3 regions of the Romboutsia sp. 1001285H_161024_C4 genome follow, and region 3 is predicted to be linked to each of the others. Evidence: riboswitches for the same ligand, from Rfam matches in the RefSeq annotation. Region 3 holds a riboswitch; each other region holds the start of a gene.
The links. Region 3 has a riboswitch for cyclic di-GMP ahead of I1959_RS08620 (NPCBM/NEW2 domain-containing protein). Riboswitches for the same ligand answer to the same signal wherever they lie in the genome.
Positions count from the first base shown of each region.

Region 1: it holds a riboswitch for cyclic di-GMP, as region 3 does, so the genes downstream of both, I1959_RS11160 (SpaA isopeptide-forming pilin-related protein) here and I1959_RS08620 (NPCBM/NEW2 domain-containing protein) in region 3, are expected to answer to the same signal.
Region 2: it holds a riboswitch for cyclic di-GMP, as region 3 does, so the genes downstream of both, I1959_RS01295 (flagellar basal body protein) here and I1959_RS08620 (NPCBM/NEW2 domain-containing protein) in region 3, are expected to answer to the same signal.

Region 1 is NZ_JADNAJ010000006.1:88,564-91,831, forward strand. It holds gene I1959_RS11160 (SpaA isopeptide-forming pilin-related protein) at 1-1,160, opposite strand, end outside; cyclic di-GMP riboswitch class II at 1,233-1,316, opposite strand; cyclic di-GMP riboswitch class II at 1,466-1,549, opposite strand; cyclic di-GMP riboswitch class II at 1,699-1,781, opposite strand; gene I1959_RS11165 (tetratricopeptide repeat protein) at 1,878-3,020, opposite strand; gene I1959_RS11170 (B12-binding domain-containing radical SAM protein) at 3,143-3,268, opposite strand, start outside.
Region 2 is NZ_JADNAJ010000001.1:244,603-247,870, forward strand. It holds gene I1959_RS01290 (CDP-glycerol glycerophosphotransferase family protein) at 1-592, shown strand, start outside; cyclic di-GMP riboswitch class I at 1,476-1,557, shown strand; gene I1959_RS01295 (flagellar basal body protein) at 2,011-2,334, shown strand; gene flgC (flagellar basal body rod protein FlgC) at 2,339-2,743, shown strand; gene fliE (flagellar hook-basal body complex protein FliE) at 2,759-3,076, shown strand; gene fliF (flagellar basal-body MS-ring/collar protein FliF) at 3,099-3,268, shown strand, end outside.
Region 3 is NZ_JADNAJ010000004.1:95,194-98,461, forward strand. It holds gene I1959_RS08620 (NPCBM/NEW2 domain-containing protein) at 1-1,967, opposite strand, end outside; cyclic di-GMP riboswitch class I at 2,178-2,264, opposite strand; gene I1959_RS08625 (SagB/ThcOx family dehydrogenase) at 2,523-3,268, shown strand, end outside.

The DNA of each region.
Region 1 (3,268 bases), on a different contig from region 3:
AAGCTTTCATCTTTATTGTATTTACCTATACTTATACTGTCCTTTAAAAGTTCCATTCCTTTAGGTGTAAAGTCATTTAAAGTTACATTTTTAAGATTTGACCTATTTTCATTAATATCTATTCTATATCTTACATTTTCGTTCATAGATGCTACATTTTTACCTTCTGAATTTTTAGCAGAGGTATAACTATACTTACTTATAACATCTTTTGCTTCATTTTTTTGTTTTAATATAACAGTACTATTTAACTTACCATCGCTTTTATTAAATACTGCTGTATTCTTATAAGAACTCAAATTTTGAGTAATCTTTGTCTTATAAGTTACAATATATTTATCTTTAATATTTCCAAAGTTTATACTAAGCCTATTAGATGATTTGCTTATATTTAAGCTATCTGTGACATCTGTTTCTGCGCTATCTCTTTCTATTTTAATTACATTTACAGAACTTGGTATAAGCTCCATTCCTTCAGGCATATTATCTGTTAATACTGCATTTGATATATTTGAAAATTTCTCATTAACATATACTCTATATTGTTGAGTTTTTCCTAGTACTGGATAATATATATTTCCTACCGTATTTCCATCTGAATCTACATGGTCATAATTATTTATAGTTTTAAGAATCTGTCTATCTATTATAGGCTCTGTTTCATTAGATGGTTTTATAGCTATTTCTATGCTAGTAACTGGTTTTCCATCAACCCATACCTCTATCTTCTGATTATCTACTTCTTCCGTTTTATCTGCATATGCTGATACATTAACATATCCTCCTATTGCATCATAAACATCATCCCCAAAAGTTGCTACTACTTTATTACCTTCCATTTGTACACTTTTAAAATGCTCTGGGGGGAATTTAAAGCTAAATCTTTCAAGCCAACTAGGCATTTCAAATTCTATAGTATCACCTGGTTTTATACTCCCTGGACCATATTTAGACTTATACTCTAGTTTAAAATTCAATTTTTCTCCAGGCTCAATCTCTTTTTTATCACATGTTATAGATACTTCTATTGTATCCCCTTGATTATCTGTCTTAACTTCTTCAGCATACGCAAAATGTGTATTAATTAACACATTTATAACCATTAGTACTGACGTAAGTATCGATATTATTTTTTTTCCTAACTTGTATTTATTTTTCAATAAATTTCACCACCCTTTTTAAATCTTTTTATTTTAAAATAAAAAAGACTATTCAAGATAATGATGATTTATTATCTGAATAGTCGGTTGCACTATTAACTCCATATACCTCAAGTGCCCATATACAAGGTATACTTCTTCATTCCTATTTTTAGCTTATATGTATTTATGCCCTTTTAATAATTTTGCTTTGTGTGCATTTATGCTATATAAAATTGTTAGCTTTCATTTGATTTTCATTAATGTCTTATCAATAAACTTTTATTTTAAAATAAAAAAGACTATTCAAGATAATAATGATTTATTATCTGAATAGTCGGTTGCACTATTAACTCCATATACCTCAAGTGCCCATATACAAGGTATACTTCTTCATTCCTATTTTTAGCTTATATGTATTTATGTCCTTTTAATTATTTTAATTTGTTCGCATTTATGCTATATAAAATTGTTAGCTTTCATTTAATTTTCATTAATGTCTTATCAATAAACTTGTATCTTAAAATAAAAAAGACTATTCGAATAATATTTAAATATTATCTGAATAGTCGGTTGCACTATTAACTCCATATACCTCAAGTGCCCATATACAAGGTATACTTCTTCGCTCCTAATTTTAACTTTTGAATATAATTATATAATCTCAGTGATTTATTATACCCTTTAATTTAGTTAAAGTCAATTTTAGATTTTTTATAGTAAATTTTAACTTATTTTTTATCTATATTTATCAAGTTCTCTTAAACATGCCACTGTAATTTCATCTTGTGGATCTAATTCATAAGCTCTTTCTATATAATATATAGCATCATCTATATCACCTTTGTTTAGATATGCCATCCCTAAATTGCATAATATTTCTGGATCTTCTTTTATTTTAGCTGCTTGTTCAAAGTGTTCTATAGCTTTATCTATATTGAACATACTAGCTTCACAAAGGCCTAGTTCAACCATTGTATCTACTTGATGTGGTTTAGTTATAAGTATTTTTTCAAAATATTTCTTAGCTTCTTCAAATTCACCCATATTTTTATAAGCTAATCCTATCATAAATAATAAGTTCCACCAATCAGGATGATCTTGTTCAAGAGGTAATAATTTTTCTAGTCCTTCTTCACATTTTCCTTGGAATACTAAATTATAACCTTCTTCATATTGAACTTTAAAGTCCATCTTTCCTATATTTTCTTGAACCTCTGCCATTAAGTCTGCATCTAACCCTAATTTTTGTGCTTCTTCCCATATAACTCTAGCCTTTAAATATTGACCTTGATTGTAGTAATGGTATCCTAAATGATAGTAAGCTAAAGCAAAGTTTTCATCTAATTGTATAACCATTTCCAACTTTTCTAAGGCTTCTAATAAAAACTTATTCATAGCTTCTTTGTCCATATCTTTTTGATACTGCTTTGCTAGTTCCTGGCAAACTATTGAATAATGATATAATCCATCTATGTCATTTGGATACATACTTATCATAGCTTTTAAGTATATTAACGAATCAGTTATCTCACCAATATCAAAGTATTTTTTAGACATATAGCCCATATATTCTTTTATATTTATATTTACTTTTTTGATAAAAGCATCTAAAAATTTTCTGTATTCTTCATTATACTTAAATTGGCTATCAATACCCATTATATATATCATAGCATCTGCTATAGACATTGTATTTATCTTATCTTGTGCTGTCTTTTCTTTTATTCCTTTAACTAATACCTCATTTTTTATAGGTACATCTAATCCACCCTTAGGTATAGTGTAACCTTCTAAGTTAAATTCTCCACCATGTTTTATAGTTATAAAAGATAATTCTTCTGTTTTCTTTAATAAATACTTTTCTATTTTAAACTTCATTTTTTCCTCCTTTGTAACTTCACATAATAATTTTTAATCTATTAATGTTTATACCCATTAAAAATTTATGTGATATGTTTTCATAATATATAATACCAATATGTAATAATTAGCATTTAATATTATATGTTAACACTATATGACTTTGACTTTTCAAAAACTTTGTTATCATCATCATAGACAAATAAAATTATATTTTTTATCTCTTTTATATCAGCATGTATATCTTCTTTTAACTTTAATATATC
Region 2 (3,268 bases), on a different contig from region 3:
ATTTAAAGGTAAAAAGGTATTTTTATGGACTACAAACTTAATGAAAGTTATAAATGGAAGAGATAAAGTATTAGATGAAGTTGAAGAAGTCTTTAATAAAATTAGAAATGATTTAAACTATGGATTAATATATAGACCTCACCCTCTAGAGCTTTCATATGTTAAATCAAGAGCCCCAGAATGCTATAAAAGATATAAAGAGTTATTAAGCTCAGCAAAAAATACAGAAAATATAATTATTGATAATTCACCTAGTTATTACGAAGCTTTTCAAATATCTGATGCACTAATAACAGATAGGTCTTCTGTATTAATTGAATATATGGCTACAGGAAAACCTGTTTTAATATATGACATAGAATTAAACAGAGAATACTATCATGAAAAAGTATTTGATATATTTTCTAATTATATAGTTGGTGAAGATGAAATGACTGTAGATAAATTTATAGATTTAGTAGTCAATAAAAAAGATTACAAAAAAGATAATAGAATTAATGCACTAAATACTGTTCTTTCAAATATTGATGGTAGTTGTGGAGAACAAGTTCACAAACATATAAAGCAGTGTATTGAAAATAATTATTTTTAAAATTTCACAATGATATTAAATACAAAAAGTCATGAATAACTTATTATATTAAGTAACTATTTTTACAAGACTTTTTGTATTTTATTATTAAAAATATTAAGTATTAATTAATACAGGTATATAAATTTAACTATAAGAGTATTTATAATAATTAATAGTTTTACACATATCCCGATAAGTTCATAAAATAAATCTAAATTAAAAGTAGTTAAATTACTACTAAAGTCTTTAATCATTTTTCAAAATTATGAATTTTTATAATATTATATGAACACAATATTAAATTTTCTTTAAAGAAAGAATAAATTTTAATGTTGCAAATGTTATAAAATTTATCTAAGTAAAAACTAACTTTAATATACATTTTATTACTATAATAAGCTTTGATTTATTAATAAGGTAGATAAGTATCATAAGAAATTTTATTAATATAATTGAGTATTAAATCAATATTTATATCAAAAATATCTTTAGGAACTAATATAGATATAAATAAAGTAAATTTTCTAATTTTAATATTTTGAATTTATAAATAAAACTACAGTCATAATTGAAAAAAATAGGAATATTATCTAAATTTATAATATTTATAAATTAATCTGAATAAGGATGTTTAAGTTAAAAATTTTTAGTGTTATAGAGTTTGTTATCTAATATATAATTTGTATTATTTTAATAAAAAATATAAAGTTCTAATTATATCAGCCGTATAATATAAAATAAAATTACACTTTGCGATTTAACCAATAAGTTTAAATATATTTTTAATATTAGTTTGAAAAAAAATAGTAAGAAAATACAAATAAAAACTTGATTAAATGGTAATTATACTATAATATTTAGTGTATGGAAAAAAATGTCGAAAAGTGTAAAAAAAGAACGAAAAACAAAATAGCAAGCTAGAGAAATCTAGTGACGCAAAACTATAGGAGCTAAAGTAGAAACTATGCTAGCCAGTTGCAAAAAACTGTGTGTTTTTGTTTTCGATATATAAGGTTTATAATTTTGGAGAATTATGAATAATATATAAATTATTTTGATTGTTTGTGTCCAAATTATGCATCTCTATTTATCGACGCTGATATTATATAACTCTCTTTAGAGTTATTTTTTTTTGAAGAAATAATATTTTAATAAATCTAATAATTCAATTAAATTATTAAAGTTCATTATGTATTTTACATTTTTTATTATAGGAAAAATTATGTAATAGTATAAATTATATAGAAAAAAATAAGTAAAAGTTTATAATTAAAATAGTAAAAAAATTAAATATAAGGAAACAAATAATAAATATATTGATTTAATTTTATATAAAAAATAATCAAATTCTAGCAATGATAGTATGCTATGTAGTATACAAAATTACTCTTTAGAGAGTGGTTTTTTGATTTATAAAATTAATGGAGGAGAGTAATATGGAAATCTATAATTTAATGAAAATGGGATTAGATGCTACACATTTAAGGAGTAATGCCATTGCAGAAAATATTGCTAACATAAATACTCCAGGGTATAAAAGAAAGTATGTTAGTTTCGAAGATACTTTGAAGAATAAACTAGAAATTCCTAGTATAAAGTTAAAGATTGATAAGGAATCTGTGGTCAGAGAAGATGGGAATAACGTTGATATTGAACATGAGAAGGTTAATCAAGCAGCTACGACATTAGAATATAATGCGTTAGTAAGTCTTACAAATATAAAAATCGCTATGACAAAAAGTATAATATCTGGGAGGTAAATAAATGAGTGTTTTTAGTGGTATGAGAATTAGTGCAAGTGGTCTGACAGCAGAACGTATGAGAATGGATATAATATCTTCAAATGTTGCTAATATGCAGACTACAAGAACTAAAAATGGAGGAGCATATAGGAGAAAAGTAGCTACCTTTGAAGAAAATTATGATGAAAAATTAGGGATGTTAGGAGTTAAAACAAAAAAGATTGAAGAAGATAAATCTCCTCTCAGAAAAATATATGAACCGAATCATCCTGATGCAGACAAAGATGGATATGTAGAATATCCAAATGTAGATTTATTAGCTGAAATGTCAGATCTTATAAGTGCATCGAGAGCTTATGAATCTAATGTAGATACTTTAAATGCTCAAAAAAATATGATATCTAAAGCTTTAGAGATAGGTAGATAGAAAGTAGGTGGTTAAATGACAGGAATAAGTAATATAAATATTAATTCTGATATATTCTCTAATGCTATTAATAATAAGACTACATATAAAGTTAAAGGAAATGAAAAGCCAGACAAGCAATTTGAAGATGTTATAAAGAATGCTATAGGTAAGGTAAATGATAGTATTATAAATTCAAATGAAAAGATAGAAGCGCTTATAAAAGGTGAAGATGTTTCTATGCATGATGTTATGCTATCAGCACAAGAATCTCAAATGTCAGTGCAACTTATGATTGAGATTAGAAATAAGTTATATGATGCTTACCAAGAAATTAATAGAGTGCAATTGTAATTCCTTAATAAGGAGCAGATAGATGAATTTTAAAGAGATAATAGAAAAAATAAAAGATTTTATAAAAACAAGAAAAGAAAAATTTAAGGAAATGAGAAAAGAAAAGAAAATAGCCATTATAGTTGGAGTGATTGCAATTATATTAGCTATAATATTTGGAATTAAGTATAAAAATGATAATAAATATGATGT
Region 3 (3,268 bases):
AGAGTTTGGTCTTGTTTATATAATCCGAACTCTGACGCTAAAGCCCAACCTTCATATCCTTGCTTATAAACAAACTTAACTCTTCTAGCTTGAGTTGGATTAAACTTTATAGATATAGAGTCTCCAGTTCTTGAAGCACTACCACTAGTTACTTTAGTAAATGTGTCTCCTTCACTAGTCTTAGAAGTATAGATATCGAACTTCTCTGCGAAACCTCTATCTCTCGGAGAATAATATACTATTCTATCTAAAGTTCTTATTTGGTCTAAAGTCATTATAACTTCGTTTGTATGAGTTTCGCTATTTCTAGCATCAGAATGCCAATTAGTGTTAGGATCACCATCTATAGCTTTATCTATAGTTTGATTTGACCAATGTCTACCGTTAGTAGTTATATTCTTTATATGACTATTATCTATCTTATAAGTCTTATCATACTCTGCTAACTCTGGAGTTCCAAAAGCTTTAAACTTCGAAACTTTAGCATCTGCATAAGTTACCTCGTTACCTTCTAATACAAGTTTAGCATCATCTAAATCTTCTTTGAACTTACTGTATAAAGGATGTGCCTTCGCTTCATTCTCTAAAGCAGTAAGTTTCTCTAAAGTCCCAAAATCAGGGTTTACTGTATTCTTATTACTGTCTGTAAATAGTTTATCCATTTTCTCTGATAAAGCATCTTCTTTATAGAACCTAGCTTCTGATATGAATGGTCTATTTTCATGGCACTCTTTAAATACAAACTTCAGTCTCTTAAAGTTTGTTGGGTTAAATTTAAATTGCATGAAGTCTTTAGTAACTTCTGCAGTACCGCTAGAAACTAATTTGAATGTATCCCCTTGAGAAGTTTCTGAAGCATATATTTCATACTTAGTAGGAAATCCTTTTTGATTTCCGCTTCTAGGTAATAATGCTATTCTATCAAGTTGTTCTATTTCATCAAAAGTGAATACCACTTCATTAGTGAAACCATTACCATTGCTTCTGTTTGTTTCCCAATGTGTATTAGGGTCACCATCATACATATATTCTATTTTTGTTGTAGAGTAAGTTCCACCATTTACTTGTGTATTAACGATGTGGTCTTTACCTAACATAAACTTGTCATCATAAGCTTTTTGGTTTTCAGTTCCATACCCTAATAACTTAGATACTTTAGTTTCAATAAAGTTAACCTCTTTGTTCTCTAGAACAAGTCTTGCATTATCTATATATTCTTTAAAGCTATCGCGGAATGGATGTCCTTCAGTTTCTTTCTCTAAAGTGTTTAATGCTTCAGGAGTTGCAAACTCTTTACTTACTTCATTCATGTTTGCATTAGTAAATAATCTTTCCATCTTATCTAGAATTCTATCCTCTTTATAGAACCAAAACTCTGCGGCACTTGCCCACTCGTCATGTGCTTCTACGAATTTGAATTTAACTCTCTTTGCTCTTACAGTATCAAATTTAAATTCAACCATTCCACCTGTAACTTTACTTCCTTCTATTTTTCCTGCTAGTTTAAAATCTTCACCTATTTCACTCTCTGAAACATATATCTCTGCACTAGTAGGATATCCTTTACCTTTAGCCCCGTCTTGTCTTGTAGCATAAGCTAATCTATTTATCTCGGCTATATCTTTAAACTCCACAATTACTTCATTTTTAAATTCATTTGTATTTCTAGTGTATGTTTCCCAATGTGTATTAAGTTTTCCATCTATAGCATTTTCTATCTTAGTTCCTGGGTAACTTCTTCCATTGTTTGTTATAGACTGTATCTCAACTCTATAAAGTTCATTATACTTAGCGAAGTTAGGATTGTTCTTAATTTTAAAATCACTAACTGTCATACTTTTAGAAACTTGTTCCTCTATCGCTAATGCTTTTTCCTTTATTACTTCGTTAGCAAAAACATTTAAAGCAGGTGTGCTGTTTGTTGCTATAACAGATATGGCCAATATTGATGCTATCTTTTTCTTCATAATATTCTCCCTCTTATATTATATGAATTTACAATAACTAAATATTTTACCCCAAATTTCAAAATATAGTCTTGCTATAGAGCTATAGTTGTTTTTATTAAATAAAAAACTACCCTTTATAAAGGGTAGTTGCCATCTAAAGTAAACATTATAAAACAATCTTACAATTATATCATAAGATAACTCTATAAAAACAAAGAATATCAATTCTTTGGCAACTGGCTGGCATAGTCTAATTTTACCTTAGCCCCTTTAGCTTTGCGTCGCTAGATTTCTCTAGGTTTGCTAATATGTAATTTTTAGTCATCTATATTAATTATACATAATTTTTTATAAATTAAAATAGTTTTTTTTAATTTAAAATAATTTTAATATATTTTTGAATATATTCTATTAAAGCAAATATTAATTATTACTACACAAAAATATTTATTAATTTTTATCTGTAATTAAGCTTCTAATATGAAATTTTTACCATTTAGGCTTTTTCCACTTATATTTATATATATGGTATAATAAGTGTAAAAATTTATACATTTTAATAAGGAGACATCTATGGATAAAATTGCACAAAACAGAGAATTTTTCAAAGCTGATTTTGAAATACTAAAACAGATAAAAACGGATAAACAAAAAGGAATACCCGCTCCTTCTTTCCAAAAAGAATATGATTCAAATTCTAATTTAATAGAGTTACCTCCTGTAAGCAAAGACATTTTAGTTAAACCTAACGTACTAGATTGTATAAATGATAGAAGAAGTATAAGAAAATATAGTGATGAAAAAATAAATTTATCTGAACTTTCGTATTTACTATGGGCTACTCAAGGAATCCAAACTGTAAAAGATAAATTTAGTGCCTTAAGAACTGTACCTTCTGCTGGTTGCACTCACCCATTTGAAACATATTTAATAATAAATAATGTTGATGGTTTAAAGAGTGGAGTTTACAGATATTTACCTTTAGAACATAAACTTTTATTTATAAAGACTTTAAGCAATATAGATGATGAAATAGATAAAGCAACTCCAAACCAACCTTTTGTTCAAGGTTTCGTATCTAAAAGTGCCGTTGTGTTTGCTTGGAGTTGTATTCCATATAGAAGTGAACATAGATTTAGTATAACTGCTCATAAGAAAATACTTATAGATATTGGACATGTTTGCCAGAATCTTTACATAGCATCAGAATCTCTTAATTACGGGACTTGTGCTATCGGAATATATGATCAGGATATAATTGATAATATGTTAGATTTAGATGGAGAAAATGAGTTTGTAATTTATATGGCTTGTTTAGG